2 linked regions of the Desulfocurvus vexinensis DSM 17965 genome follow. The protein of the gene in region 2 interacts with the protein of the main gene of each other region in a pairwise test. Links are inferred from orthologs where the notes say so. Each region holds a gene or a part of one and is shown on either strand. Other genes may lie near its edges. The genes, in order: ftsH and hflC.

The links.
Region 1: the proteins of hflC (region 2) and ftsH interact in binary tests that used the Escherichia coli proteins (3 or more experiments, as listed by UniProt). The link is inferred for Desulfocurvus vexinensis DSM 17965 from one-to-one orthologs.

The regions. Positions count from the first base shown.
Region 1 is NZ_JAEX01000007.1:81,567-96,209, reverse strand. What follows is about bases 11,718-14,643. They hold ftsH (ATP-dependent zinc metalloprotease FtsH), read right to left. Parts: upstream 14,311-14,643; coding sequence 12,124-14,310; downstream 11,718-12,123. Other genes in these bases: folP (dihydropteroate synthase), read right to left, coding at 11,718-12,120. Also shown: G495_RS0108240 (TRAP transporter large permease), read left to right, coding at 1-955; G495_RS0108235 (TRAP transporter substrate-binding protein), read right to left, coding at 1,048-2,130; G495_RS0108230 (EAL and HDOD domain-containing protein), read right to left, coding at 2,663-3,907; G495_RS0108225 (DUF2867 domain-containing protein), read right to left, coding at 3,988-4,485; replication restart helicase PriA, read right to left, coding at 4,594-7,005; UTP--glucose-1-phosphate uridylyltransferase GalU, read right to left, coding at 7,204-8,073; glmM (phosphoglucosamine mutase), read right to left, coding at 8,135-9,487; G495_RS0108205 (CdaR family protein), read right to left, coding at 9,554-10,456; diadenylate cyclase CdaA, read right to left, coding at 10,460-11,212; more of folP, read right to left, coding at 11,209-11,717. UniProt on the Escherichia coli protein: Acts as a processive, ATP-dependent zinc metallopeptidase for both cytoplasmic and membrane proteins. Plays a role in the quality control of integral membrane proteins.
Region 2 is NZ_JAEX01000001.1:159,332-174,047, forward strand. The notes cover bases 5,298-8,296. They hold hflC (protease modulator HflC), read left to right. Parts: upstream 5,298-6,372; coding sequence 6,373-7,221; downstream 7,222-8,296. Other genes in these bases: hflK (FtsH protease activity modulator HflK), read left to right, coding at 5,298-6,376; G495_RS20760 (helix-turn-helix domain-containing protein), read right to left, coding at 7,620-7,928; G495_RS0100720 (LexA family transcriptional regulator), read left to right, coding at 8,054-8,296. Also shown: G495_RS0100685 (ABC transporter ATP-binding protein), read right to left, coding at 1-143; G495_RS0100690 (efflux RND transporter periplasmic adaptor subunit), read right to left, coding at 140-1,420; G495_RS0100695 (aldehyde ferredoxin oxidoreductase N-terminal domain-containing protein), read right to left, coding at 1,472-3,217; G495_RS16860 (4Fe-4S binding protein), read right to left, coding at 3,210-3,680; G495_RS0100705 (phosphomannomutase/phosphoglucomutase), read right to left, coding at 3,719-5,086; more of hflK, read left to right, coding at 5,285-5,297; more of G495_RS0100720, read left to right, coding at 8,297-8,731; panB (3-methyl-2-oxobutanoate hydroxymethyltransferase), read left to right, coding at 8,868-9,725; G495_RS0100730 (membrane protein), read left to right, coding at 9,743-10,699; G495_RS0100735 (hypothetical protein), read right to left, coding at 10,704-11,522; G495_RS16865 (YbhB/YbcL family Raf kinase inhibitor-like protein), read right to left, coding at 11,740-12,195; G495_RS20035 (sensor domain-containing protein), read left to right, coding at 12,423-14,624.

The sequences.
Region 1 (14,643 bases), on a different replicon or contig from region 2:
CCTGCCCGCCATGCTGCGCTGCGGCTACGCCCACCCCCTGGCCACAGGCACCATCGCCGCCTCGGGCACCCTGGGGCAGATCATCCCGCCGTCCATCGTGCTCATTTTGCTGGGCGACATCATCGGCGTGCCCGTGGGCGACCTGTTCGTCGGCGCGCTGGTGCCGGGGTTCATGATGGTCGGGCTGTACATCGTCTACATCCTGGCCTACGCGCGGCTGCACCCCGAGCGCGCGCCGTTGGTTTCGGGGCTCTCCGGCGGGGCGGACGCCTGCGCCGCGCCCCAGGCCGGGCCCGGGGCCGCGCAGCTCCTGGCGGCCTTCGGCCCGCCGCTGCTGCTCATCGTGGCCGTGCTGGGCACCATCTTCGCCGGGGTGGCCTCGCCCACCGAGGCCGCCGGGGTGGGCGCCGTGGGCGCCCTGGGGCTGGCGGCGGCCCACGGCCGCCTGACCCGCCGGATGCTGGCCGAGGTCATGGAGTCCACCACGCGGCTGACGAGCATGATCTTCATCATCCTGGTGGGCGCCACGGCCTTCGGGCTGGTGTTCCGCGGCCTGGGCGGCGACCACCTGGTGCGCGACTTCATCGCCGCGCTGCCCTTCGACAAGTGGGGCGTGCTGGCGGTGATCATGGCGCTCATCTTTGTCATGGGCTTTTTCCTGGATTTCATCGAGATCACCTTCATCCAGGTGCCGGTGGTGGCGCCGCTGCTCGTGGAGGCGGGGTTCGACCCCGTGTGGCTGGCGCTCATTTTCGCCGTGAACCTGCAAACCTCGTTTCTGACCCCGCCCTTCGGGTTCTCACTGTTCTACCTCAAGGGCGTGTGCCCGCCGGGGGTGTCCACGGGGGCCATCTACAAGGGCATCATCCCCTTCGTGCTCATCCAGCTCCTGGTGCTTGTGCTGTGCGTGGCCTTTCCGCAGCTGCTGCTGTGGCTGCCCGCCGCCATGCGCTGACCCCGGCCCGGCGCCGGGGCACCCGCGCCCAACGCGAAAGGCCGCCGCTCCCCGGGGAGCGGCGGCCCTTCGGTTTTCGGCCCGGCGCGGGGCTAGACCATCCGCGCGAAGTATTCCTTGTCCGTGACCGCCGTCCAGCTCAGCCACTCGGCCATGAAGGCCTTGTAGTCGTCGTGGATCTTGCGGGCCATGGGGTCCTTTTCGGCCTCCTCTTCGAGCACCTCGGCGGACAGGGTGCGGAAGGTGGCCAGCACCTCGTCGGGGAAGGAGACGATCTCCACCTTGCCCTCGGCGCGGATTTCGGCCAGGGCGCGGGCGCTCTGGATGTCGAACTCGGCGAGCATGACGCTGGTCATCTTGGCGGCGGCGGCGTCGAGCACGGCCTTGAGGTCCGCAGGCAGGGCCTCGTAGGCGGCCTTGTTGAAGACCACCTCGGTGAAGCCCGTGGGCTCCTGCCAGGCGGGGGTGTAGTAGTACTTGGCCACGCGGTTCAGGCCCATGCGCAGGTCGAGCACGGGGCCGACCCAGTCGGTGGCGTCGATGACGCCGCGCTCCAGCGAGGTGTAGACCTCGCCGCCGGGCAGAAGGACCACCGAGGCCCCGGCCTTGGAGTAGACCTTGCCCGCCAGCCCCGGGAAGCGCAGCTTCAGGCCCTTGAGGGCCTCCAGGGAATCGACCTTCTTGTTGAACCAGCCGCCCATCTGGAAGGACGTGGAGCCCAGGGGCCGGGGCACGAGGTTGAAGCGCGCGTACAGCTCCTCCCACAGGGCCAGGCCGTTGCCCGCGTGGAACCAGGCGTTGTACCCGGCGGTGTTCATGCCGAAGGGCACCGAGGTGAACCACTGGGTGCCGGGGTGGTTGCCCGCCCAGTAGTAGGACGCGCTGTGGTAGCACTGGACCATGCCCTGGGACACGGCGTCGAAGGCGCCCATGGGCGGCACCAGCTCGCCCCCCGCGTAGACCTCGATGGTCAGCTCGCCGTCGGACAGCTCGTCCACCAGCTTGGCGAAGCGCTCGGCGCCGGTTTGCAGGATGGGCATCCCGGCGGGCCAGGAGGTGACCATCTTCCAGGAAAAGGACGGCTTGGCCAGGACGGCGGGGGCCGCCACGGCCCCGGCGGCCACGCCAGCGGCCAGGCCGATGCCGGATTTCTTCAGGAACTCGCGACGTTTCATGGGAAATCTACCTCGGATGCAAGGGGTTGGAATAATCTATCGGCAGGGCATAGCGCATTTCGCGGCCCAGGGAAAGGGCGCATGCGGGGCCCGGGGCGCAGGGTGGCGGGTGCGGGGCGGGGTGTGGGCGCGGGGTGGCAGGGGGCGAGGGTTCGGGCTTGGGCCCGGGTGCGGCGGGGGACGGCGCGCAGCGGGCAGGGCCGCGTGGCGGGAAGCCGGGGCGCGAACGCGGCGCTGCGCGCGGCTCAGGAGCGCCGGGCGCGGCGGTCCGGGCCTGCGCAAGGCCCCGGCTGCGGCGCATCCGCATCAGGCCCCATGCGCCGCGCACCAGCGGCAAGGCCGGACGCTTCAGCCAGGCCGGGTTTCGCCAACGGGCCTGCGCCGCCTCGCCTCCCTGCGCGGACGCAAGAGCCAGCGAGTTGCCCCGCTGGCTCCACGAATGCGTTTGTTTCGGGAATCACGCTGCGTCACAAGGCGCGCCACCACTCTCCCGACCGGGGCGGGGCGTGCGCGACGCCTTGCAGCGCCCCGGCTAGTTGCGCGCGGCCAGGAACATGTCCGCCCACTGCACCGCCGAGGCGTAGGCGGCCTTGACCGTTTCCAGGTCGAAGCCCAGGCGGGCGCATTGGGCGCGCAGGCCGTCCCAGTCGCCGTCCTCCAGGGCCTCCATGAGCAGGAACAGGCCTTCGTGGTCGTTGCCCGGGGTGCGGCGCAGTGAGCCCTGGAGCTTGGCGTCCAGGGGCAGCAGCCCGGCCACCTCGGCCATGGGCATGCCCAGGATGGCGTCCAGCAGGGAGAATAGCCCGAGCAGGAACATGGTCCCGGGGTTGAAGTCCCAGTAGTCGTACTCGGTGGTGATGATCTCCAGGAAGCGCCCGCGCTGCATGGACAGGGTGGCCAGCTCCTGGGGCGCCTCGCCCTGCCCGGCCATATCGGCCAGCAGCACGGCTCGCAGCCAGCCCTTGAGCTTGTCCCAGCCCAGCAGGCGCACGGCGTGGTCCACGGACTCCACCTTGTGCAGCAGGCCGAAGGCCGGGCTGTTGAGCAGGGTCAGCAGCCGGAAGCTCACGGCCACATCGCCCTTGACGGCGGCGGCCATGGCGTCCAGGTCGGGGTCGTCGGCTTCCATGAGCCGCAGCATCTTGAGCCGCGAGACCTCGCTGGAGGTCAGCTTGCGCCCGGGCAGCAGCTCGGCTTCCTTGATGAACGGGCCCTGGAACAGGGTGTGGCCGTGGTCGCGGGCGGCCTGGAACTGCTCGATGTTGCGCACGCCCCGGGCCAGGGTCTGGGCCTTCTTGGCGGCCAGCCGCGCCATGGCCGGGGGCAGGGCGCCGGGGCCCTGCTCCATGATGAGCACGTCGGCCAGCCGCGCGGCCCCCAGGGCCGGGGAGCCGGGGGCCACGTCCAGGGCCACGAGGTAGCCCTCGGCGCGCAGGGCCTCCAGGGCCGCCAGCAGCTCGGGCGAGGGCTTGCCCTCCAGGTGCAGGCGCAGGCAGCCGCCCTGGGGCGGCAGGGCCCGGGGCAGCCCGGCCAGCACCCCTGCGGCGTCGAAGGCGACCATGACCTTCTTGCCGCGGTCCAGGGCCTCGCGCAGGCCGAAATAGGTGCTCGACCCCAGGCTGGTGGCGGCCTCCTGCCCGGGGAAGAGGTGGAAGATGCCCTGGCGCACCTCCCCGCCCAGCAGCTCGTAGCCCCAGACCCGGCGCTTGGCGTCGAGCACGGGCTGGCGGGCGAAGAACACGGGGTTGGCCCCTGCGGAACCGATGGCGTCGTGCATGGATTCTCCTGTCATTGTCGGGACGATAGCCCGAATGGCGAGAATCCGTCAATGCTCAAGGGCGATGCTGTGCTGCCTTGCTATCCTTTGGCCCCGGCGCGCATCATGGCCGCGACCACGAGGTGGTGGAACGGGCGGATCAGGGTGAAGTACACGGGGCCGGTCCAATGCAGGTGGCGGACCGAGGTGAAGACATGGAACCGGTTGCGCCCGGGGCCCAGGGCTTCGGCAACCACGCCGACCCAGGCCTCCAGGTGTCTGTCCCTGGGGGCCTGGGCCACCCAGTAGGCGTCCTCCCGCGCGGCGCGGACAACGAAGAACGACACATGCCCTCCGGGCGTGAAAGGCAGTTCCCGGGGCGCCAACGCCGGGCCCGCTCCGCCGTGGCGCTCCAGGCCGAGGGCCGTAGCCAGCAGCCGCCGGACCCGGTAGAGGACCCTCAGCCAGGGCGGGGCATAGCCGAGCATTCCGGCCAGGAATTCCCGCAGGCTCCTGTCGCTGTCCACATGCTTCGTGTCGGTGTGGTCCATGCCCTGGAAGTAGATGTCCAGTTCCCTGTGGCTGTGGATGCCGTCCATGGGGTTCGCTCCTGGCTTGCGGTGGCGCCGTACCTGCCGGGCGTCCGCGATGGTGTGGGAAGGCCCCCCCCTGCGCGGGGGCGGGCCTGGCCTGTCCCGTGCATTGTCCTACAGCATGCTCACCGGGTCCAGGTCCAGGCTGGTGCGGATCTTGGGGTGGGTGGCGAGGTGGCGGCGGGTTTCGGCGTACAAGGTGCGCACGGCGGGCCAGTCCTGGGCCTTGAGCAGGCACTGGTAGCGCTTGCGGCCCCGCAACAGGCCCAGGGGCGAGGGCGCGGGGCCGAGCACGCGCACGCCGCTGCGCAGGCCCAGGCCCGGCAGGGTCCGCGCCAGCTCCATCACCGCCGCATGGCCGGGGGCGTAGTCCGCCGGGAAGTTCATGCGCAAGAGCGCCAGCTTGGTGAAGGGCGGGTAGCCGTACTTGCGGCGCAGCTCCAGCTCCTGGGCGAAGAAGCCCTCGTAGTCGCTGGCGCGCACATGGCTCCAGCAGTAGTGCTCGGGGCTGCGGGTCTGGATGAGCACGCGGCCCGGCTTGTCGCCGCGCCCGGCGCGCCCGGCCACCTGGACCATGAGCTGGAACATGCGCTCGGCGGCGCGGTAGTCGGGCACGTTGAGCCCCAGGTCGCCTTCCACCACGGCCACCAGCGTGACCCCCGGGAAGTGGTGGCCCTTGGAGAGCATCTGCGTGCCCACCAGCACCTGGGCCCGGCCCGCCGCGAAGTCGGCCAGGATTTCCTCCATGCGCCCGGGGCGGCGGGTGCTGTCGCGGTCCAGCCGCAGCACGCCCGCGCCGGGCACCAGATGTTCCAGGGCCTCGGCCAGGTTCTCGGTGCCCTCGCCCATGGGCAGCCAGTTGGAGCTGCCGCAGGCGCAGACCTTGGGGAAGGGCTCGGCGCCGCCGCAGTAGTGGCAGACCAGCCGTTCGCGGGCCTTGTGGTAGGTCAGGCCCACGTCGCACTGGGCGCAGCGCGCGGTCTTGCCGCAGTCCAGGCAGTACATCACCGGCGCGTAGCCCCGGCGGTTGAGCAGGATCACGGCCTGGTCGCCGTCGGCCACGGCGTCGCGCAGGGCCCGGGCCGTCACCGCCGCGAAGGGCCCCTCGGCGGGCGGGCGGGTCCGCAGGTCCACCAGGTCCACGGGCGGCAGGGCGCGCCCGCCCACGCGCGTTCCCAGCACCACCTTGCCCACGGCGCCCTGGGCCGCGGCGTGGAAGGTCTTCACGTCGGGCGTGGCCGAGCCGAGCACCAGCAGCCCCCCGGCGCGCGAGGCCAGGAAGTGCGCCACCTCCTTGGCCTGATAGGGCAGGCGCTCCTCCTGCTTGAAGGACGCGTCGTGCTCCTCGTCGAGCACCACCAGCCCGGGGTCGCGCAGGGGCAGGAACAGGGCCGAGCGCGTGCCCACCACCACCAGCGGCCCGCGCGCCGCCGCCACCTCGGTGAAGGTCCGCTCGCGGCGCGCCGGGCTCTGGTAGCCGTGGTGCAGCAGCACCGTGCGCCCCGGGAAATGCGCCGTGGCCGCGCGGTGCAGGGCGCAGGCCAGGGCCACCTCCGGGGCCAGCAGCAGCACCGCCCGCCCGGCCTCCAGCGCGCGCTCGGCCAGGCGCAGGTAGAGCAGGGTCTTGCCGCTGCCCGTGACGCCGTAGACCAGCCGGGTCTGCCCGCCGGGCTGGCCCAGGGCCAGGGTCAGCTCGTCCAGGGCGCTGTGCTGCTCGGGGGTCAGCTCGGGCGCGCCGCCGCCCGGGGCCTCGTCCGGCTCCAGGGCGCAGGCCTCGGGCTCGTGGAATTCCGGGGCCGGGCCGATGCGCACCAGGCCCATGGCCACCAGGCGGTTCAGGGCCTGGGCCGCGCCTGGGCCCAGGGCCTCGCCCAGCCGGGGCCGGGGCACGGGCCCGGCCTCCCAGAGGTATTCGAGGATGTCCATCTGCCGCTTGGCCGCCGGGCGCACGGGCCAGGGCGGGTCCTGGGCCACGGTGCAGTATTCCTGCTCCTTTTCATGGCGCCGCTCGGCGCATACGCGCATCCGGCCCTGGGCCCACAGTGCGGCCAGGGCCGCCAGGGCTTCGGGCTCGCGGGCGGCCAGGGCCGCCAGGGCCCCGGCCCCCAGGCGCGCGGGAAAGCGCGGGTCGAAGACCCGGAAGCTCACGCGCAGGGCGCGCAGCCCGTGGGGCAGCAGGTTGTCCAGCACGCGGCCCACGGGCTCCATCTGCCGCGCGGCGAGGTTGGCGGCCAGGGCCATGTAGTCCGGCCCCAGCAGCGGTTCGGCCTCCACGGGCCAGAGCAGGTCGCGCAGGCGCACGCCCTCGGGCACGTCGGCGGGCGGGGTGTCCTGGCGGCGCACCAGGGCGCCCAGGCGCGTGGACGCGCCCACGGGCACCAGCACGCGCAGCCCCGCCGCCCAGGTGTCCGGCGGCAGGTGCGGCGGCTCCGCGTAGGTGTAGACGGCAAAGGGCGCGCCCAGCAGGGCCACCTGCCAGTAGCCGCGCGCGGGCTCGCCGGGGGTCGGGGTCGTCGGTCGGGTCATGGTTTCCGGGGCGTGTCGCCTGGGCCGTGTTGCTGGGGAGACGCCTGGGGCATCCTCGCCCCGGGGCCGGGGCGCGTCAAGGCCCGGGGCGGGGCGCGCCATGCGCCGGGCGGGCCCGGCACGGCAAGGCCCCCGGGGGCGGGGCGTCCGCGCCGGGGGCCTGGATGCGCCGGGCCCGGGGGGCCGGGCCGGGGCCGCCTACTTGCAGGACAGCAGTTCCTGGAGGTTGCGCACCAGATCGTCGCGCAATTCCTCGTCCTGCAAGGCGAAATAGATGTTGGCCGTCAGGTATTCGGCCCAGTCGCCCGCGTCGAAGCGCCGCCCGCGCATGCGCACGGCCAGCAGGCGCCCTTCCTTGGCCATGATCTCCAGGGCGTCGGTGAGCTGGATTTCGCCGCCCACCCCGGGCTTCAGGCCGCGCAGGTGGTCGAAGACCTCGGGCATGAGCACGTAGCGGCCGACCACGGCCATGCGCGAGGGCGCGTCGGCCACGGCGGGCTTCTCGACCATCTGGCGCACGCGGAAGATGCCCGGGGCGTACTCCTCGCCCTGGATGATGCCGTAGCGGTCCACCTTGTTGAGCGGCACCTCGACCACGCCGACCACCGAAAGACCCTCGGCCTTGGCCACGTCCACCAGCTGCTTGATGCCCGGCTCCATGCCGAACATCAGGTCATCGCCGACCATGACCGCGAAGGGGTCGTCGTTGATGACGCCCTGGGCGCAGAGCACGGCGTGGCCCAGGCCGAGCTGCTTCTTCTGGCGCACGGAGATGATGCTGGCCATCTCGGCCACGGCGCGGATCTCCTCCAGCAGCTCGGTCTTGCCCTTGCGCTCCAGCAGCTCTTCGAGCACCCAGTTGTGGTCGAAGTGGTCCTCGATGATGGTCTTGGTCTGGTTGTTGATGAAGACCACCTCGGTCAGGCCGGTGTTGATGGCCTCTTCGACCACGTACTGCACCACGGGCTTCTTGTAGATGGGCAGCAGCTCCTTGGGGACGTTCTTGGTGGCCGGCAGGGAGCGCGTGCCCCAGCCCGCGACGGGAATCACGACTTTGCGGATGTTCATGGTCGGTCTCCTTGGTTCTGCGTGCGTGGTGCCTTGGGGGCCAGGATACCGCAAGTGCCCGTTAATTCAAGACCCGGCGGACCACTTCGGCCAGGGCGTCGGCCAGGGCGCGCACCTGGACGGTGTCCTGGCCCTCGACCATGACCCGGGCCTTGGCCTCGGTGCCGGAGTAGCGCAGCAGCACGCGCCCGCGCCCGGCCAGCTCGGCCTCGGCCTGGGCTACGGCGTCCATGAGCTCGGGCAGCTCCTCGAAGGCGCGCTTGCCCGCCACGGGCACGTTGACCAGCACCTGGGGGTAGGGCGTGAGCAGGCCCGCCAGTTCCGACAGGGGCCGCTGGCGCGCGATCATGATGCGCAGCAGTTGCAGCGCGGCCAGGATGCCGTCGCCGGTGGTGGAGTAGTTGGAGAAGATCAGGTGCCCGGACTGCTCGCCGCCCAGCACCGCGCCCTCGCGGCGCATGGCCTCGGCCACGTAGCGGTCGCCCACGGGCGTGCGCAGCAGCCTGCCGCCGTGCTCGCGCATGAAGACCTCCAGGGCCATGTTGCTCATCACCGTGGCCACGAGCAGGTTGCCGCACAGGGCCCCGCGCTCCATCTTGTCCAGGGCGCACAGGGCCATGATCTGGTCGCCGTCGAGCACGGTGCCCTTCTCGTCCACCACGATGAGCCGGTCGCCGTCGCCGTCCAGGGCCAGGCCGATGTCCGCGCCCTCGGCCACCACGCGCGCGGCGACCTTGTCGGGGTGCAGCGAGCCGCAGCCCTCGTTGATGTTGGTGCCGTCGGGCGAGACGCCCATGGCCACCACCTCGGCCCCCAGCTCGCCCAGGACCATGGGCGCCACGCGGTAGGTGGCGCCGTGGGCGCAGTCGAGCACGATCTTCACGCCGTCCAGGGTCCGGTCCGCCGGGAAGGTGTGCTTGAGGGTCACCACGTAGCGGCCCATGCTGTCCACCACGCGGGCGGTCTTGCCCACGCGGTCCTGGGGCGGGTAGTCCCAGTCGGCGCAGGGGTCCAGCACCAGGTCGGCGATCTCGTCCTCCACGGCGTCGGGCAGCTTGTAGCCCTGGCTGTCGAAGAACTTGATGCCGTTGTCGTAGTAGGGGTTGTGCGAGGCGGAGATGACCACGCCCAGGTCGCAGCGCATGCTGCGCGTGAGAAACGAGATGGCCGGGGTGGGCATGGGGCCCACGAGCATCACGTCCATGCCCGCGGCGCACAGCCCCGAGGTCAGGGCCGTCTCGAAGATGTAGCCGGAGATGCGCGTGTCCTTGCCGATGAGCACCTTGTGGCGTTTCTTGCCGTTGCGGAAATACTGCCCGGCGGCCAGGCCCAGGCGCAGGACCGTCTCGGGCAGCATGGGGAACTCGTTGACCCTGCCGCGCAACCCGTCGGTGCCGAAGAAGCGTTTGACCATTGTTCCTCTCGATACGCAAATATGCCGCGCCATTGGCGGGAAGATCGTGAAAAGCGAGGCGCGATGCTACTTCTTTTTGACCCTGACTTCCAGTGTTTCGGGGGCCACCTTTTCCAGGGTGCAGCCGTCGGGCAGCTTGATGCGCACGGGCATCTGGTGCGTGCCTGGCTCCAGGCCCGAGGGCGGCAAAACGTAGGCCATGCACTGCTCGGCGAGGTCCTGCGCGCGCGCCAGCGGCAGCGGCACCAGGGCGCGCACCTGCACGGTGGACGGTGACGCGTCCACGCCTTCCAGGGTTTCGGGCAGCACCCGCACGGGCAGCTTGAGCCAGATGCTCTTGCGCTTGACGGCGAATTCCACCGCCACGCGCACCGCCGAGGGCTCGGCGGACAGGCCCCGGGGCAGGTCCAGCTCGGCGCGCACCACGTGCTCGCCCTGGCCGGTGGCGTTCACGGCCACCTCGCGGGTGGCCAGCTCCTCGAGCTTGGACACCGCGGCCATGGGCCCGCGCACGCGCACCTCCGCGGGCAGCGCGGTGGCCGCCACCAGCTCGTAGTCCTTGCCGGGGGCGCCGGTCCAGACCGGACGCACGGGCAGCTCGCGTTCCATGAGCCGGTCCGCCGTCAGGGTCACGCCCGGGGGGTCGATGGCCACCACTTCCAGGGCCATGGACAGCGGGACGTTCTCGGCCTCGAAGGGAATCGTCGTCTCGCCGGGCTCCAGGCCGGACAGGTCCAGGGAATAGGCCGGGCGCCGTTCTTCGAGGCGGCGCACCAGGGCCCGGGGCCCGCGCACGCGCACGGCGATCTTGTCGGCCATGCCGCCCAGCACGAGCATGTCGGGCCGGGCGCCCACGACCTCCACGGGCATCTCCACCACGGTCTGGACCTTCTCGCGGCCCGTGACGATGTACCAGCAGGCCAGGGCCAGGGCCAGGGCCATCAGCCGGTATTGCCAGTTGCGCAGCATGGCCTACTTCTCCCAGGCCCGTTTGAGGACGCGGCGCAGGCGCACCTCGTCCAGGGCGGCGGTGAGCCGCCCGCCGATGGCTATGGACACCTCGCCGCGCTCCTCGGAGACGACCACGGCCACGGCGTCGGTTTCCTCGGTGATGCCAATGGCCGCGCGGTGGCGCGTGCCGAAGGTCGATTTCTGGCGCACGCCCGAGGCCAGGGGCAGGATGCAGCCCGCCGCCAGCACCCGCCCGGCGCGCAGCAGCACGGCCCCGTCGTGCAGGGGCGTGTCGGTCTGGAAGATGGTCAGCAGCAGGTCGCGCGACAGGCGGGCGTCCAGGGTCACCCCGCGCTCGGTGAGGTCGCCCAGGGGTACGTTCTTCTCGATGACCACCAGGGCGCCGATGTGCCGCCGGGCCATGTCGAGCATGGCGGTGACGAGCTGGTCGAAGACCTCGTCGGCCACGCTGGGCCGCTTGCGCCACAGCCGCCCCGCCCCCACCTGCGACAGGGCGTTGCGGATGTCGCCCTGGAACAGGATGATGACCACCAGGAAGATGGAGCCCAGGAAGTTGGCCAAAAGCCAGTTGAGGGTCAGCAGGCCGAAGACCTCGGAGAGGTAGTAGACCACGGCCACCAGCAACAGCCCCCAGAGCACCGACAGCGCCCGGGTGCCCCGGATGAGCAGGATCAGCCGGTAGAAGATGAAGGCCACCAGCGCGATGTCCACGATCTCGCGCCAGGAGATGCGCAGCCAGCCGAGGTCGATCACGGGAGGAGCCCTCCGGGCCGGGGCGCTGGCCCCTGGCGGTTTCGCAGCGCCTCGGCCACGGTGAGGGTCTGCACCGTGCGGGCCACGTCGTGGACGCGGTGGATGCGCACCCCGCGCGAGGCCAGCACGGCCACGGCGGCCTGGGTGGGCCAGGCGCGCTCCCCCAGGGGCAGGCCGAGCAGGTGCTGGAACATGGACTTGTTGGACAGCCCCACGTACAGCGGCAGGCCCAGCACGCCGAAGGCCTCGATATTGCGCAGGATCTCCAGGTTGTGCTCCAGGGTCTTGCCGAAGCCGATGCCGGGGTCGATGACGATGTTGTCTTCGGGCAGGCCTGCGGCGGTCAGGGCGCGCAGGCGTTCCTCGAAGAAGGCGATGATGTCGTGGACCACGTTGGCGTAGCGCGGGTCCTGCTGCATGGCGTCCGGGCGGCCCAGGCTGTGCATGAGCACGTAGCCGGGCTTGTACTGCCCGAGCACGTCCAGCAGGGCGGGGTCGAAGCGGCAGGCCGAGATGTCGTTGACCACGGCGGCCCCGGCCTCCAGGCAGGCGGCGGCCACCTCGGCCTTGAAGGTGTCCACCGAGACCACGGCGGCGGGCCCGGCGGCGAGGTCCTGGGTCCGGGCGATGTGTGCGGCCAGCTCGCGCACCACGGGCAGCACCCGGGCCAGCTCCTGGCTGGCGGGCACGGCCTGGGCCCCCGGGCGGGTGGATTCGCCGCCCACGTCGAGCACTGCGGCGCCCTCGTCCAGCAGGCGCCTGCCGTGGGCAGCCGCCGAGGTCGGGTCGTCATGGGCCCCGCCGTCGAAGAACGAATCCGGCGTGACGTTGACGATGCCGACCACGAAAAAGGGGGCCGGGCCAAGGACCCGTCCCCCGATCACGTTCCAGAAGATGCGCTCCTGCATGGCCTAGTTTCCGCTCTTGTCCTTCTCCCCGGCGCGGGGCGCGGGGGCGTCGTCGGGCTCCAGGCGGAACTCGCCTCCGTCCTGCTGGGCGGCGGCCACGTCCAGCTCGCCGTCCATGACCTTGCGGAACAGGCTCTTGGGCCTGTCCTGGGGCGGCGGGGGCGTGGCGCCCGCCATGGGCGAGGCGTATTCGCCGGCCATGCGCTCCTGGCCCGCGTCCGCGTCCGGAGCCGAGGCCGAAGCCCCGCCCCCCGGTGCGGCGGGGGCCGCCGGGGCCGCCGGGGCCGCGCCGCCGGGCGCCGCCGGGGCCGCGCCCGATCCGCCCGATCCGCCGCCCGACCCGTCGGGGCCGGGCTGGCCCAGGGCCGGGCCGTCCTGGGCGCCGGGGCCAGCGAGCTTGGGCAGGGCTTGGCCCTGCATGATCAGGTCGATGTCGGCGCCCGAGATGGTCTCGCGCTCCAGCAGGGCCTTGGCGATGGCGTGCAGCGAGTCCAGGTTGTCGCGGATCAGGGTCAGGGCCCGCTCGTTGGCCTCGTCCACCAGGCGGCGGATCTCGGAGTCGATGAGCCGGGCCGTGTCCTCGCTGTGGACCTTGTGGCGGATCATTTCGCGGCCCAGGAACACCGAGTCGTCCTTCTCGGCCAGGGCCAGGGGCCCGATGGCGTCGCTCATGCCCCACTGGGTGACCATCTTGCGGGCGATGCCCGTGGCGCGCTCGATGTCGTTGCTGGCGCCGGTGGTGCGCTGGCCGAAGATCAGCTCCTCGGCGGCGCGCCCGGCCAGAAGGCCCGAGAGCTGGCCTTCGAGGTATTCGCGGCTGTAGTTGTGGCGGTCGTCCACGGGCAGGTGCATGGTCACGCCCAGGGCCATGCCGCGCGGGATGATGGAGACCTTGTGTACCGGGTCGGCGTGGGGCAGCAGCTTGCCGATGAGGGCGTGGCCCGCCTCGTGGTAGGCCGTGGTGCGCTTCTCCTCCTCGGAGAGGATCACGCTGCGCCGCTCCTTGCCCATGAGCACCTTGTCCTTGGCGGTCTCGAAGTCGGCCATGAGCACCTGGTCGCGCCCGAGCTTGGCGGCTTGCAGCGCGGCCTCGTTGACGAGGTTTTCCAGGTCCGCCCCGGAGAAGCCGGGGGTGCCGCGGGCGATGACGTCGGTGTCCACGTCGGCGCCCAGGGGCGTGCGCTTGGTGTGCACGTCCAGGATGCGCTTGCGCCCGCGCACGTCGGGGGTGGGCACCACCACCTGGCGGTCGAAGCGGCCCGGGCGCAACAGCGCCGGGTCGAGCACGTCGGGGCGGTTGGTGGCGGCGATGAGGATGACGCCCTCGTTGGACTCGAAGCCGTCCATTTCCACCAGCAGCTGGTTCAGGGTCTGTTCGCGCTCGTCGTGGCCGCCGCCCAGGCCTGCGCCGCGCTGGCGGCCCACGGCGTCGATTTCGTCGATGAAGATCAGGCAGGGCGCGTTCTTCTTGCCCTGGATGAACAGGTCACGCACGCGCGAGGCGCCCACGCCCACGAACATTTCCACGAAGTCCGAGCCGGAGATGGAGAAGAAGGGCACCCCGGCCTCGCCCGCCACGGCGCGCGCCAGCAGGGTCTTGCCCGTGCCGGGAGGGCCGACGAGCAGCACGCCCTTGGGGATGCGCCCGCCCAGGCGGGTGAACTTGCGCGGGTTGGACAAGAAGTCCACCACCTCGGTCAGCTCCTCCTTGGCCTCGTCCACCCCGGCCACGTCGTCGAAGGTGACCTTGGACTGGTCCTGGGTGATCATCTTGGCCCGCGAGCGCCCGAAGCTCATGGCCTTGCCCCCGCCGGACTGCATCTGGCGCATGAAGAAGATCCACACGCCGATGAGCAGCAACATGGGGAACCAGGAGACGAACACCGTGAGCCAGGGCGAATCCTCTACGGGCTTGGCCTTGACCTGGATGCCCTTGTCCACGAGCTTGCCCACCAGGGCGGGATCGTCGGGGGCGTAGGTGCTGAAGCGCTCGCCCGAGACGGTCTGGCCCAGGATGTCGCGGCCCTGGATGGTGACCTCGGTGATCTGGCTGTTCTCCACGTTCTGCAGGAACTCGGTGTAGCTCATGGTGAGCTGGGCACGCGGCGGCTGGTTGAACATGTTGAACAGGAAGACCATCACCAGCGAGATGGCCAACCAGAGGAAAAGATTCCGGGTGACGTTATTCAAGGCGTCTGCTCCTCGTTGTGCGCTCGTCGGGAGGGGGCGCGGGGCCCCGGTCGGGTGACTATAAGTCCCCGGGCGGGGGCAGGCAATGGCGGGCTGCGCATTTTGCGGCGGCTTCGCGCCAGCCGTGGCGGCCCAGAATTTCAACTACCACAGCGGCCTTGCCCTGTCCACGCAAAGGGTGGGGGCGGGTGCGGCGCGGGCGGGCGGCGGATGGGCGCGGGGTGGTTGGGGCTGGCGCGGCGCGGGGAAGGCAGGGTGAGGCTGGCGCGCGCGGGGAGGGCCGCCGCGCGCTGCATCGCCGCGCCCGGTGCCGGACCGTGCGCAGGCCGCCGC
Region 2 (14,716 bases):
CCCGAGCCCGAGGGCCCCTGCAGGGCCGTGAAGTCGCCGTGGGCGATGTCCAGGTCCACGTCGCGCAGGACCTCGGTGGGCGCGCCCGCCGTTTCGTAGCGCTTGCCGATGCCCGCCAGGCGGATGAGCGGGGCGTCGCTCACGAGCGGCCCCTGGGCGGCCCGGGGGGGGCCTGCGGGGTGCGCGGGGCCTGGGCGCCCTGCGGGGCCTTGGTGCCGGGCAGCACGAGCTGCACGGCCACCTCGTCGCCCTCGGCCAGCCCCGAGAGAACCTCGGTGGCGCTCACCCCGGCCAGACCCAGCTCGGGCATGATCCGCTCGGGCTTGCCCGCGCGCATGACGTACACGGCCTGCTCGCCCGCCACCCACTTCAGGGCCGCGTTGGGCAGGGCCAGCACGTTGTCCTTGACCTCGACGATGATCTGGCACTGGGTGGTCATCTCCGGGCGCAGGCTTTGGGCCTGCTCGGGGGTGATGCGCACCAGGGCCTGATAGTAGACGATGTTGTCGCGCACCTCGGGCTCGGGGTAGATCTGGTCGATGGTGCCGTGGAAGGAGGTCCCGGGCAGGGCGTCCACCTGGAACTCCACGGGCAGGCCGGGGCGCACCTGGCCGATGTCGGTCTCGTCCACGTAGATCCACATTTCCAGGCGTGTGGGGTCGAGCACGGTGATCAGGTTGGCCACCTCCAGCCCGGCGACCACGGTTTCGCCCTCCTGGACCGTGACCTGGCTGACCACGCCCGTGAGCGGGCTGACGATGCGCGTGTAGCTCAGGCGGGTCTGGATGGATTCCAGGGCCGCCTCGGCCTCGCGCACGGCCTTTCTGGCCTTGTGCAGGGTCTTTTCCGTTTCGGTGCGCGTGCGCTCCAGGGCGGCCCGGCGGGCGCGCAGGGCGCCGTCCTTGACCTGGGCCTTCTGGGCGGCGTCGTCCAGGGTGTCGCGGGCCACCAGCCCCTGGGCGAACAGGGTGCGCTGGCGCGCGGCGAAGTCGGCGGCGTAGGCGGCCTCGGCCTCGGCGGCCTCCAGGTCGGCCTGGGCCTCGGCCACGGACAGCGGGGCCACGGCGCGCGCCCGGGCCAGCTCGGCGCGCTCGCGCTCCAGGCGGGCCTGGGCCTCGGCCTGGGCCGTGCGCGCCTCGCGGTCGTCGATCTGGGCGATGAGGTCGCCCTCGCGCACGCTGTCGCCGATCTTCACGCGCATGGAGGTCAGGCGGCCCGTGGCCTGGGCGCCGATCTTGACGATGGCCCCGACCTGGGCCTTGACGATGCCCGTGGCTTCGAGCTGGCTGCGCACGGTGCCGCGCGTGACCTTGGCCGTGGCCAGGACCTGGATCTCGCCCGCGCGGCGGCCCGTGGTCCAGAACAGGGCCGCCACGACGGCTGCCGCGACGAGGGCGGCGAGAATGAACTTCTTGCGCACGGGCAGACCCCCTGGTTGCAGTGGGCGGATGGCGTTGGGCCTGCGGGCAGCCTACTCCTGCCGGGCGCCCAGGTCCACTATGGCCTTGGCGTAGGCGCCGCGCAGGGCGTCCATGTAGCCCTGGTCCATGGCGCCCTTCCAGGTGACGACCTCGCTGAAGCGGCGCGGGATGGTCACCTTGCCGGGGTCGTAGCCCGTGTCCAGCTTCAGGCGCCAGCGCAGGCGCTGCGCCTCGCTGGCCAGGGCGTCCAGGTTCTGGGCCGTGGCCGGGAAGCCTGCGGCGTCCAGGGCCTCGGCCAGCAGTTCGGGGGTGTAGATGCCGCGCGCGAACAGGCAGGAGACCATGCAGGTCAGCATGACCCGGCCCTTCTCGTCGTCCACCATGAAGCGCACGGCCTTGCCCACGTCCTTGTCCTTGGCCTTCTGGTCGTAGGAGTAGCCGCCGCTGTCCAGGTGCGAGTGGCGGAAGCCCAGCGCCTGGGACACGAAGAACACCTCGCCCGTGGCGTAGCCAGCCATCTCCTGGCCGAGGACGCAGGCGAAGTCCGTGCCGCCGTAGTGCTCGGCGGCCACCAGCGCCCCGCGCCCGAGGATCTCGTAGAACTCGTTGGCCCGCGAGCCCAGCAGGTCCATGGCCGCGATGAAGCCCTTGGCCTGGCCGAAGCGCAGGGGCACCACGGTCTGCTTCTCGGTGACGACGCCCTTTTCCAGCGCCTCGGCGGCCCAGGCCAGGGCCACGCCCGCGCTCATCACGTCCATGCCCTGGCGCTCGCAGGCGTCGAGCACGGCCAGCACGTCGGAGGCGTTGGACAGGGCGAGCATGGCCCCGCAGGCGAAGATGGGCTCGTGGTCGTAGGACACCTGGCGGTAGAGGTATTCGTGCTCGCCCGCGAACTGCTCGCGCAGCAGCCCGATGTGGATGCAGCCCACGGGGCAGCCGGAGCAGGCCGTCTGGCGCAGCAGCAATTGCTCGGCGAAGCGTTCGCCCGAGATGCCCTCGGCCCCGGGGTCCGAGGTCTGCTGAAGGTTCTTCCACGGCAGGGCGTTCAGCTCGTTGAGCGGGATCACGTTCTGGGGCGTGCCCAGGTTGTGGTATTTGCTCATCATGTCCGTGGTGGTCAGCTTGGCGTAGATATCCTTGAAGATCTTCTTGTATTCCTTGCCCGCGCCCAGGGGCAGCTCGCGGTCGCCCACGACCATCACGGCCTTGAGGTTCTTGGCGCCCATGACCGCCCCCGAGCCCAGGCGCCCGAAGTGGCGGAAGGAATCCACGTTGATGCAGGCGTAGGCGAGCAGGTTTTCGCCCGCCGGGCCGATGCGCAGGATGCTGCGGTGGCCCGAGGCGCCGCTCTTGTGGCGCAGGTGCTTGCCGGTGCTGAACACGTCGCGCCCGCGCAGGTACTCCACGTCGGCCAGGGCCAGCTTGCGCCCGGCCACGGTGAGGGCCGACAGGCGCTTTGCCCGCCCCGTGATCACCAGGGCGTCGAACCCCGCGAAGCGCAGGGCCAGGGCCAGGCGGCCCCCGGCGTGGGACTCGGCGTACTGCCCGGTGTAGGGCGACTTGAAGCCGCACACGACCTTGCTCATCAGCGGGTAGCGCCCCGTGAGCGGGCCGATGGCGAAGATCAGCGGCTGCGCGGGACTGAACGCTGGCCGGTCGAGGCCGCCGTATTTCTCGAACAGTCGGGCCGCCAGGCCCGAGCCGCCCAGGCACTCGTCCGGGGCCGAGAAGTCGGCGCGCTCGCCGCGCCCGGTCTCCAGGTTCACATGCATGATGTGGAACGGACGGTCAGCCATGGGTGTGCTCCTCCTCTTCCCCTTCCAGGGCTTCGGCGGGCAGGGGGCGGGGCTTGCGGTCCTGCACGTCGATCATCTCCAGGCAGCCGTGGGGGCAGAACTGGGCGCAGCGCCCGCAGTGGATGCATACGTAGGGGTAGCCGTCCTCGGTGCTCATGAGGATGGCGTCCACCGGGCAGTGGGCCGCGCATTCGCCGCAGCGGATGCACAGCGCGCGCTGGACCACGACCCCGCCGCCCTTGCGCTGGGCGAAGGCCCCGGTGGGGCAGGCCAGGGCGCAGGGCGCGGGGTTGCAGGCCACGCACAGCCGGGCTTCGAAGCCGGTGGTCAGCCCGCCTGCGGAGCCGATGCGGATGCCCGCGCGGATCCAGCTCAGGCTGTCGTGCACCAGGCGCGCGCAGGCCAGGGAGCACGAGTGGCAGCCGATGCAGCGTTCCATGTGGTTGGCGGCAAGTATTTTCATCGTGGGTCGGACTCCATTTGTTCCGGCCTGGCCGGGGGTCAGGACATTTCGGCGATCCAGCGGGCCAGGGGCTCCTCGACGAGGCGGCGGATCTCCTCCAGCCGCTGGGGCGACTGGGCCTCGAAGCGCAGCACCAGCACGGGCTGGGTGTTGGAAGCCCGCAGGAGCCCCCAGCCGTCGGGCAGCACGATGCGCACCCCGTCCACGTCGATGACGTCGTAGCGCGTGCGGAAATACTCCAGGGCCCGGGCCACCACCTGGAACTTCAGGGCGTCGGGGCAGTCCACGCGCAGCTCGGGGGTGTTGCAGGTCACGGGCCAGTCGTCCAGGTAGCCGGACAGCGGCGCCCCCGGGGTGCGGGCCACGATGTCCACGATGCGCAGGGCGGCGTAGAGGGCGTCGTCGAAGCCGTGGTACTGGTCGGCGAAGAACATGTGCCCGCTCATCTCGCCCGCCAGCAGGGCGCCGGTCTCGCGCATGCGGGCCTTGATGAGCGAGTGCCCGGTGGCGCTCATGATGGCCTGGCCGCCGTGGGCCTCGATGTCCTTGTAGAGCAGGTGGGTGCACTTGACCTCGCCGATGACCGTGGCCCCGGGGTGGCGGGTGAGCATGTCGCGGGCGTAGATGGCCAGCAGCTTGTCGCCGTAGACCATGGCGCCCTTTTCATCCACCACGCCGATGCGGTCGGCGTCGCCGTCCAGGCCGATGCCCAGCTCCGCGCCCGAGGCGGGCACGCGGGCGATGAGGTCGGTCATGTACTTGGGCACCGTGGGGTCGGGGTGGTGGTTGGGGAAGTCGCCGTCGGGCTCGGTGTACTGCTCCAGGACCTCGGCGCCGATGCGCCGCAGAAGCTCGGCGCAGACCAGCCCGCCCGCGCCGTTGCCGCCGTCGAGCACCACGCGCACCGGGCGCGGCAGGCGCACCTGCGCGGCCAGGGCGTCCAGGTAGGCAGGCACGATGTCGTGGCGCGCGGCCACGCCCGAGCCGGACTCGAAACGCCCGGCGGCCATGATCTCGTACACGGCGGTGATCTCCTCCGAATGGATGGTGGAGTCACCTTCCCAGACCTTGAAGCCGTTGAACTCCGGCGGGTTGTGGCTGGCGGTGATCATCACCCCGGCGCGGTAGCCCAGGGTCTTGACGGCAAAATAGAACAGCGGGGTGGCCACCATGTCCAGGAACAGCACGTCCACCCCGCAGGCGCTTAGCCCGGCGATCATGCGCTGCTGGTAGCCCGGGGAGGAATGGCGGCAGTCGTGGGCGACCACGGCCCGGGTGTGGCCCTTGCGCCGGAAATAGGTGCCGCAGGCCCGGCCCAGGGTCTCGACCCACTGCTCGTCGAAGTCCCTGTCCACCACGCCGCGGATGTCGTAGGCCCTGAAGACTTCCTTGTTGACCGGTTTCATCGCTCCTCCGCTGCCCTGTTTGTGTGCCGCGTCCGCCCTGGCGGACCGGATGTGCCCAGAGTGGACCCTACCCTTGCCGGGCCGGGCTTGCAAGGCCCAAGGACGCGCCCGGCGCGCCCGGCGGGGCGGGCGGATTCCCGGGCCGGGCGCCCGGCAAGGCTTGACCTGCGCGCGCCGAAGCCTTAGAGCTAGGGGACTATGAACTGGGACTGGGACAAGCTGCAACAGCAGAACAAACGGCAGAGGCCGTCCGGCGGCGCGAGCGGGCCGGGCCTGGGTGATTTCGGTTTCGAGGTCCGGCGGCTGCGGCAGTTCAACTTCCCGGCGGGCAAGTTCATCCTGCTGGCGGTGGTGGTGCTGTGGGCCCTGTCGGGCCTGTACATCGTCAACGCCGACGAGCAGGGTGTGGTGCTGCGCTTCGGCAAGTTCGCCCGGCTGACGGAAAGCGGGCTGCACTACCATCTGCCGTTCCCCATCGAGAGCGTGGAAACGCCCAAGGTGACGCAGATCCACCGCGTGGAGATCGGCTTCCGGGGCTCGGCGGGCGCCGGGTCGCAGGCCCGCGCCGTGGACCAGGAATCGCTCATGCTCACCGGCGACGAGAACATCGTCGATGTGCAGTTCATCGTGCAGTACAAGATCAGGGACGCCAAGCAGTATCTGTTCAACGTCAAGAGCCAGCACGAGACGGTGAAGGCCGCCGCCGAGGCCGCCATGCGCGAGGTGGTGGGCTACAACCTCATCGACACCGTGCTGACCACGGGCAAGCTGGGCATCCAGAACGACAGCACCGACCTGTTGCAAAGCATCCTGGACCGCTACGAGAGCGGCATCCAAGTCGTGGCCGTGCAGCTTCAGGACGTGCATCCGCCCCACGAGGTCATCGACGCCTTCAAGGACGTGGCCTCCGCCCGCGAGGACAAGAGCCGGCTGATCAACGAGGCCGACGCCTACCGCAACGACCTGATGCCCCGGGCCCGGGGTCAGGCGGCGGTGCTGCTCAACCAGGCCGAGGCCTACAAGGAGACGCGCATCCGCCGCGCCCAGGGCGACGCCGCGCGCTACCTGGCCGTGCTCCAGGAGTACGAGAAGGCCCGCGACGTGACGAAGACCCGCCTGTATCTGGAGACCATGGAAACCGTGCTCTCCAACCCCGAGCTCGAAAAGATCATCATCGACTCCAAGGCCAGCGGCGGGGTCGTGCCCTATCTGCCTCTGGACAGGCTGCCCCGGGCCAAGGCCCCGGCGTCCTCCGAACCGCAGACCCCCCAGGCCGGAGGTGCGCAATGAGCAAGCGAAACGGATGGCTGCTGGGCATCCTGGGCGCGGCGCTGGTGGTGCTGTCCCAGAGCATGTTCCTGGTGCACCAGACCCAGACGGGCATCGTCCTGGAGCTGGGCAAGCCCGTGGGCGGGGCCAAGGAGCCCGGCCTGCACTTCAAGAAGCCCTTCATCCAGAGCGCGACCGTCTTCGACGCGCGCATCCTGGAACACAACTCCCAGCCGCGCGAGATCCTCACCGAGGACAAGAAGGCCATGCTGCTGGACAACTTCAGCAAATGGCGCATCGTGGACCCCTTGCAGTACTACCGCACGGTGAACAACGAGCGCGCGGCCACGGCCCGGCTGGACGACATCATCTACGCCCAGCTGCGGGTGGCCCTGGGCCGCTACACCTTGCAGGAGATCGTGTCCCAGAAGCGGCCCCAGATCATGGCCGAGGTGCTGGCGCGCTCCGACGAGCTGATCCGCGAGTACGGCATCGAGCTGGTGGACGTGCGCATCAAGCGCACCGACCTGCCTGCGGAGAACGAGCGGGCCATCTTCGGGCGCATGCGCGCCGAGCGTGAGCGCCAGGCCAAGCAGTACCGCTCCGAGGGCCAGGAGGAGGCCGCCAAGATCAAGTCCATGGCGGACCGCGACAGGGCCCTGCTGCTGGCCGAGGCCGAGCGCGAGGCCCAGGTGCTGCGCGGCCAGGGCGACGCCGAGTCCACGCGCATCTTCGGCGAGGCCCTGAAGACCTCTCCGGACTTCTACACCTTCAAGCGCAGCCTGGAAGCCTACGAGAAGAGCCTTGCGGGAAGCACCCGGGTCATCCTGACCCCGGACAGCGAGTTCCTGCGCCACTTCCGCTAGGTCGAAGCCCGGGCCCCGGCCCGCAGCCGTCAAGAAGGCGGCCCGCCTGGATCCAGGCGGGCCGCCTTTTGTTCTCTCGCAAATATCTGTGGAGCGATTTTGTGCACCGGGCGCTGCCGGGCCCGGCGCGGAATTTCCGTACGCGCACAGTCTGTTTTGTGGAAAAGCCAGGGCGATATCTCTGGAGGGCGGCCGTTGCGGCCGCCGGGCGCGGCAGGTTGTGGATTGACAAATGCGTCACGGGGATTCATCATCGCATACGAAAACGCCTGAGGGGGACGGGCTGGCGGGTCGTGTCGCGCGCGGGGATCCCTGGATTTCCGCAGGCGGCGCGCCCGGAATCGTCTGTGACCCAGCGGGTGTGCCCCGCCGGAAAGTGCGACCCGCACTACGATTCTTCACTCTGAACGGTCCGAAATCGACGTGGAAGGCTGCGCGGCCTTTCGCGGTGCGTTTTTGGCGCCAGGTGGCCTGCCGGGCGGCCTAGAGGGCTCCGGGAGCAGCTCGCGGGGGATACCGAGCCTTGCGAGCTGCCTGATGCGCCGGGCCGGGGCGCGGTCGCCGCTGACGATGCGCGTGATCATGGACGGGTGAACCCCCAGGGCCAGAGCCAGGTCGCCGTACCGGATCTTGTGCAACGCCAGCCATGCCCGCAGCCGGGCTTGACGGGTCGGGTTATTTTCGTCAATTTGTTTACCGATTTCCATGGCGTGGTCCTGACGCAATCGACTATATAGCCACGCCGCTGGACGGTCAACAGCAAAACGGTTCCTGAGAGAAGAAAGCGATGGGAAAATCCGGGAAAAAATACGGTGAGAATTTCGAAACGGTGGTGGACCGCATCAAAGAGGCCACCGGGACCAGGACCCAGGTGGAGCTGGCGCAGGTGCTGGGCATTCGCCAATCCAGCATCTCCGACGCCAAGCGCCGCGATTCCGTGCCGGCGGACTGGTTCCTGACCCTGTTCCGCGAGTTCGGGCTCAACCCCGACTGGCTGGCCCTGGGGCGCGGCCCGCAGTACATCAAGACCAAGGAGGGCTACAAGCCCTTCGACCAGCCCGCCCTGTCCGAGACCCTGCGCGAGGAGGGCTCGCCCTACGGCGAGCCCATGGCCTCGGCCAAGGTGGTCACCTACTACGCCATGGCCGGGGGCACCGCCGAGGACGGCGGCTGGAAGCCCCAGCCCGCCGGCAAGATCGCCATCCCCAAGGCCTTCGACCGCAAGTCGCTGCTGGTGGTGCGCATGGACGGCACGGGCATGGATCCGCTGATTCGCCGCGGGGCCTTCGTGGGCCTGGACCGCGACCACGTCAGCGTGCTGTCCGGCGAGGTCTACGGCGTGCTGCTGCCCTTCGAGGGGCTGGTGGTGCGCCGGGTGTTCCTGGAGGCGGAGAAGAACCGCTTCGTGCTGCGCGCCGAGAACCCCGCTCTGGCGGACCAGCACTTCGGCTTCGAGGAATACCGCGACAAGATCATCGGGCGCATGGTCTGGATGATCCAGGAAATCTAGCCCCGGCCCCGGGCCGCGACCTTCCGGCCCCCGGCGCGCGAGCGCCGGGGGCCTTGCCGTTGCCGCCCTTGCGCCGGACCCGCGCTGTTGCTACCGTGGCGCCCGCGCGCCGGGTGCCCCAGCCCAAGGAGGAGCCGTGACCAAGACCGAATCCGTGACCGTGCCGTCCGTGGCCGCCCGCAAGGGCGGCGAGCGGCTGACCATGCTCACCGCCTACGACTACGCCCTGGCCCGTCTGGCCGACGCGGCGGGGGTGGACATGGTCCTGGTGGGCGATTCGCTGGCCATGGTCGGCCTGGGCCAGCGCGACACCCTGGCCGTGGGCCTGGACGCCATGGTCCACCACACCCGCGCCGTGTCGCGCGGCGTGGAACGCGCCCTGGTGGTGGCCGACATGCCCTTCGGCTCCTACCAGGCCTGCGACGCCGACGCCGTGCGCGGCGCCGCGCGCCTCCTGGCCGAGGGCCGGGCCGGGGCCGTGAAGGTCGAGGGCGGGGAGCGCGTGCTGGGGCGCATCGAGGCCATCGTGCGTGCGGACATCCCGGTCATGGGCCACATCGGGCTCACGCCCCAGAGCGTGGCGCGCATGGGGGGCTTCAAGGTTCAGGGCCGCACGGCCTGGGCCGCCCGGGCCCTGCTGGACGACGCCCGGCGCCTGGAAGACGCGGGCTGCTTCGCCCTGGTGCTGGAGGCCGTGCCCGCGCCCGTGGCCCGGGCCGCCACTGCCGCCGTGGGCATCCCGACCATCGGCATCGGCGCCGGGCCGCACTGCGACGGGCAGGTGCTGGTGACCCACGACGTGCTGGGCCTGTTCGACCGCTTCGCCCCGCGCTTCGTCAAGCGCTACGCCGAGCTGGGCCAGGCCGCGACCCAGGCCATGGCCGCCTTCTGCGCCGAGGTGCGCTCCGGCGCCTTCCCCGGGCCGGAGCACAGCTTCACCATGGACGCCGCCGAGCTGCGGGCCGCCGGGCTGGAAATGCCGGACGGCGAGTAGCGGGGCCGCCGGTGGACATGGACCTCGCCGCCCTGTGGCAGGGCCTGGGCTGGCCCCTGGTGCGCCTGTGCTTCTTCGTCTCCCTGGGGCTTTTGGTGGGCACGCTCATCGAGGCCCTGAACTGGGTGCGCTTCGTGGCCGTGCTGGCCACGCCGCTGACCCGCGCCGCGCGCCTGACCGACGTGAGCGGCGCCGCGTTCTCCATGGCCTTCTTCTCCGGGGTGTCGGCCAACACCATGCTGGCCGAGGCCCACGCCCGGGGCCGCATCACGGGTCGCGAGCTTTTGTTCTCCAACCTGTTCAACAGCATGCCGACCTTCTTCCTGCACCTGCCCACCATGTACGCCATCACGCGCTCCATCGTCGGCCAGCTGGCCGACGTGTACGTGGGGCTGGCGGTGCTGGCGGCGGTGCTGCGCACGGGGGCGGTGGTCCTGGCGGGGCGGCTGTTCAACCCGCCCCTGGAGGAGGGCTGCATCCCCTGCCGCCTGGACGAGCAGAAGCCGCACTCCCTGCGCGAGGCCCTGGGCCGGGCGCTGTCGCGCTTCTCGCGGCGCATCCGGCGCATCCTGGGCATCACCGTGCCGGTCTACGCGCTGTTCTTCCTGCTCCAGGAGTGGGGGCTGTTCACGGCCATCGAAACCTTCATGGCCACGCACCTGTCCTTTTTGTCCTGGCTGCCGCCGCAGGTCATCTCGGTGGTGGCCCTGCAATCCACGGGCGAGCTGGCCGCCGGGCTCTCGGCCCTGCGGCCCCTGCTGGACCAGGGCGCCATCGCCCCCAACATGGCCGTGCTCACGCTGCTGCTGGGCAACGTGCTGTCCTCGCCCATGCGCACCATCCGCCACCAGTACCCCTACTACGCGGGTATCTTCCCCCAGCGCGTGGCGGTCCGGCTCATCGTCGCCAGCCAGACCCTGCGCGCGGCGTCCATGGCGCTGGTCACGGCGGGGTACGTCCTGTTCGCCTTCTAGGGCTTCAGCCCCCGGCTCCGCGCCCGGCCCCGGGCCCCGGCCCGCCGCGCCCGGCCATGGTGCCCGGTGAGATCTCCACCACAGCCACCCGCCAGCCGTCGTAGTCGCGCCAGGCCCCGGGCACCAGACGCACCGTGTCCAGGGGCATGTCCACCTCGGGGATGGGGAAGTCCAGGCGCAGGTCCGTGTCCGGGTGCATGCGCTCCATGACGAAGAGCACCAGGGCGTGGGTGCCCAGCAGGTGCGGCGTGTGCAACCCCTCCGGGGGCATGGCGTCCAGGGCGGCCATGGCCGCGTAGGCCTGCTCCCAGGTCGGGGCGGGCCCGGGCAGCCGGTCCTTGGGTACCAGGAAGACGCGCACGCTGGCCGCCTCGCGGTACACGGGCGCCACGGAGGCCCGCTCCAGGAGCAGGGCGCCCCCGGCCAGGCGGTAGGTCACGTCGTAGAGCAGCCCGGCCACGCGCCCGTAGCGGTCGGCCAGCACCAGGCTGCCCGAGGCCGTGCGCGCCTGCGGGGCGCCTGCTGGCGCCGCGTAGCGCAGCAGGCGGTGGGCCACGACCTCGAAGCCGGGGTAGGCGAAGGGCTGGCGATCCAGCACGGCGGCGGCCTCGGGGGCGTAGCCCGCCCCGCGCGGGGCCGCGCCCTGGATGCGCCCCAGCACCGCCCGGGCCGCGAAGGCGGCGTCTGGCGGGTGCAGCGCGGGGTCGCCAGGCAGGGCGGCGGGCACCGGGGCCAGGGCGCGCGGCGCCCCGGCGCAGGCGGCCAGGGTCAGGGCCAGGGCGGCAAGGGCCAGGGCGGCAAGGCGGCGGGCTGGGGCAGGCATGGGCGGCTCCCGGGTCACAGGGTGTGCCTGATCATAGCACGGCCCGGCCCGGGGCGCATCCCGCGCGGCGCGGGCCTTTCAACCGTCATCATGCAGGAAAACGGGGCCGCCGCGCAACGGTCTGCGGGCACCGGAAAAGCCCTGGGCGTCGTTTGCAGAAACGACGCCCAGGGCTTTCCCGGCGCTGCGGGCAGGCACAATCGAAAGCCGGGAGAGCCTAGCTGCCGCCGTAGGTGGCCGTGATGCTGGCCGAGGCCAGCACGTGCCCGCGCAGGGCGGCGTCGAACTCGCGGCGCCTGGCCTGGGGTGGCAGGTCCAGGTCCACGTCCAGGGCGTGCAGGGTGAAGACGTAGCGTCCGCTGCCGTGCCCGGGCAGCGGGCCGTTGTAGCCCAGGCGGCCCCAGTCGTTCTGCCCCTGGCGCAGCCCCGAGGGGTGCTCGGCCATGCGCGGCAGCTTGGCCGCCAGCATGAAGACCGCGCCGGGGATGCCGTAGACCAGCCAGTGGGTCCACGGTCCGTCCGGCCCGCCCGGGTCCTCGCAGACCAGGGCGAAGCTCCGGGTGGCCTCGGGGGCGCCGTCCCAGGTCAGCGCCGGGGCGAAGTCGCTGGTCTCGGCGGTGTACTGGATGGGCAAGGCGCCGCCGTCGGCGAACTGGGGACTCTTGAGCTGCATGGCGGGGTTCTCCTGCTGGGGGTCGTGGTCCGGCTGGGATAGCAGACCGGGGCCGCCCTTGCCAAGCCCGCAGCGGCCTTCGGGGCGCGGCGCCCTTGCGCCCGGGCACCTTCCTGGCTATTGTTGACGATGCATGGATGCCCCCGCCGGAGCGGGGGCGCTTTCGGGGACAATCGACAACGCTCCCGCCGGGCTGCTGCCCGGCCTGCGGGGCGACGGGGCGACGCGTGGAGCTTGTGACCATGACCATGGCGGTGCCGGTGTGGGTGCTGCTGCTTGCCGGGGCCGCCGCAGGGCTCGGGGGGCTGGCCGTGTGGGCCGCCCGGAGCCGGAACTCCGGCCAGGACCTGCCCCTGCCCGAAACCCTGCGCCATCCGGCCCCGGCGGAGCCGGAACTCCCCGCGCCCGCGGCCCCGGCCCAGTCCGAGGCTCCCGCGGCCTGCACCCCCGACGCCGAGAACTTCTTCCGGCGCATCTACGAAAGCGCCAGCGTGGGCATCTTTCGCACCACGGTGGACGGCGACCGCGTGCTGCTGGGCAACGAGGCCGCCGCGTCCATGTTCGGCTACGCCACGGTGGCCGAGTTCCTGGACGGCTGCCGCCCGGAGCGGGCCTACACCGAGCCCGGCCAGCGCGAGGCGCTGCTGGAGGCCCTGCAGGCCCACGGCCATGTGGACGGCTTCGAGATTCTGGTGGCCCGGCCCGACGGCAGCCGCAAGGTGCTGGCCCTGTCGGCCAGCCTGGACGCCGAGCACGGGACCATCGAGGGCGCCGTGCTGGACATCACCGCCCGCAGGCGCGCCGAGCGCGAGTTGCAGGACAGCCACCTGTTCCTGCAAACGGTCATGGACACCATCCCCAACCCGCTGTTCTACAAGGATGGCCGGGGCCAGTTCCGCCACGTCAACAGCGCCTTCGAGCAGTTCCTGGGCCACGGGCGGCGCGAGGTGCTGGGGCGCACCCCCGGCGACCTGGTGCCCCCCGAGGTCGCCGCCGACTGGATGGAGCGCTCCGAGGCCCTGCTGGCGGGCGGCGACGGGGTGCACCGCTTCGACACCTGGCTGCGCACCCGCGGCGGGACGCGGCGCGACGTGGTGATCCAGGAGGGGCTGGTGGCCGACTCGGCGGGCAAGCATCTGGGGCTTGTGGGTGTCATCACCGACGTGACGGACCTCAAGCGCATCGAAAGCGACCTGCGCGAGGCCTGGGCCACCTACCGCAACATTTTCGACAACGCCGTGGACGGCATCTTCACCACCACCGCCGAGGGCCGCGTCGTGCGGGCCAACGCGGCCATGGCGCGCATCCTGGGCTACGACTCGCCCGACGAGCTGGTGCGCGGCGTGACCGACCTGGCCAGCCAGGTCTACGCCAGCCCGGACAAGCGCATGGAGGTGCTGGGCCGGATGCAGGAGGAGGGCGTGCTGCGCGGCCACGAGATCGAGGTGCTGCGCCGCGACGGCAGCCGGACCTGGCTCTCCCTCAGCCTGCGCGCCATCCGCGCCGAGGACGGCGCCCTGGCGCGCATCGAGGGCGTGGCCACCGACGTGTCCGAACGCAGGCGCGAGGTGGCCGAGCTGGCCCAGCGCGCGCTGACCGACCCGCTCACGGGGCTGCCCAACCGCGTGGCCTTCGAGCGCGAGTTCGAGCGCATGCTGGCCCAGGCCCGTCGCTCGGGGCAGACCGTGGGCGTGCTGTTCATGGACCTGGACGGCTTCAAGCCCGTGAACGACACCCACGGCCACCAGACCGGGGACGAGCTGCTGCGCGTGCTGGGCGAGCGGTTGCGCGAGCGGTTGCGCGTGTCCGACATGGCCTCGCGCATCGGCGGCGACGAGTTCGGGGTGCTGCTGTGGAACGTCTCGGGCCCGCAGACCATGGAGCGCATCGCCCATGAGATCATCGAGGCCCTGAACCAGCCCGTGGACCTGGAGGCCTGCCGCTGCGAGGTGGGCGTGAGCATCGGGGGCAGCCTGTTCCCGGCCCACGGCGAATCCCCGCGTGAGCTGATCAGCCGCGCCGACCAGGCCATGTACCGCGTCAAGCAGCAGGGGCGGAACCATTTCCTGCTGGCGGGCGGCGAGGACGACGGGGACGGCTGCGCTCCGGACGCGGGCTGCCCGGCCCCTGCGGCCCAGGCCGGGCCGGAGCGGACCGGGGCCCTGGCTGCGGGGGCCATGGCTGCGAGCGCGGCCATGGCCGCTGACGGCGCGGCCCATGCGGACCCCGGGCCCGGGGAGGCCGATGCCCCCGGAGCCGCCCAGGCCGAGGATTCCGCCGCCGCCTGGGCCCTGGCCCCGGACGACGAGGCGCCCGGAGCCCCGGCCCCGGAATCTCCGGCCCCGGGAGGGCCCGAGGGCGGTCCGGACGACGCCGACGCCCTGGGCGAGACGGAGTTCGGCGGCTTCCGCCTGGAGCCCATCGAATAGCCGGGGCTGTGGCGTTTTTCCGGGCCTCTGCGCGAAGCGGGCCGGGCGGCGATGTGCCGTCCGGCCCGCTTGGCGTGTGAGGCGGGGGGCGT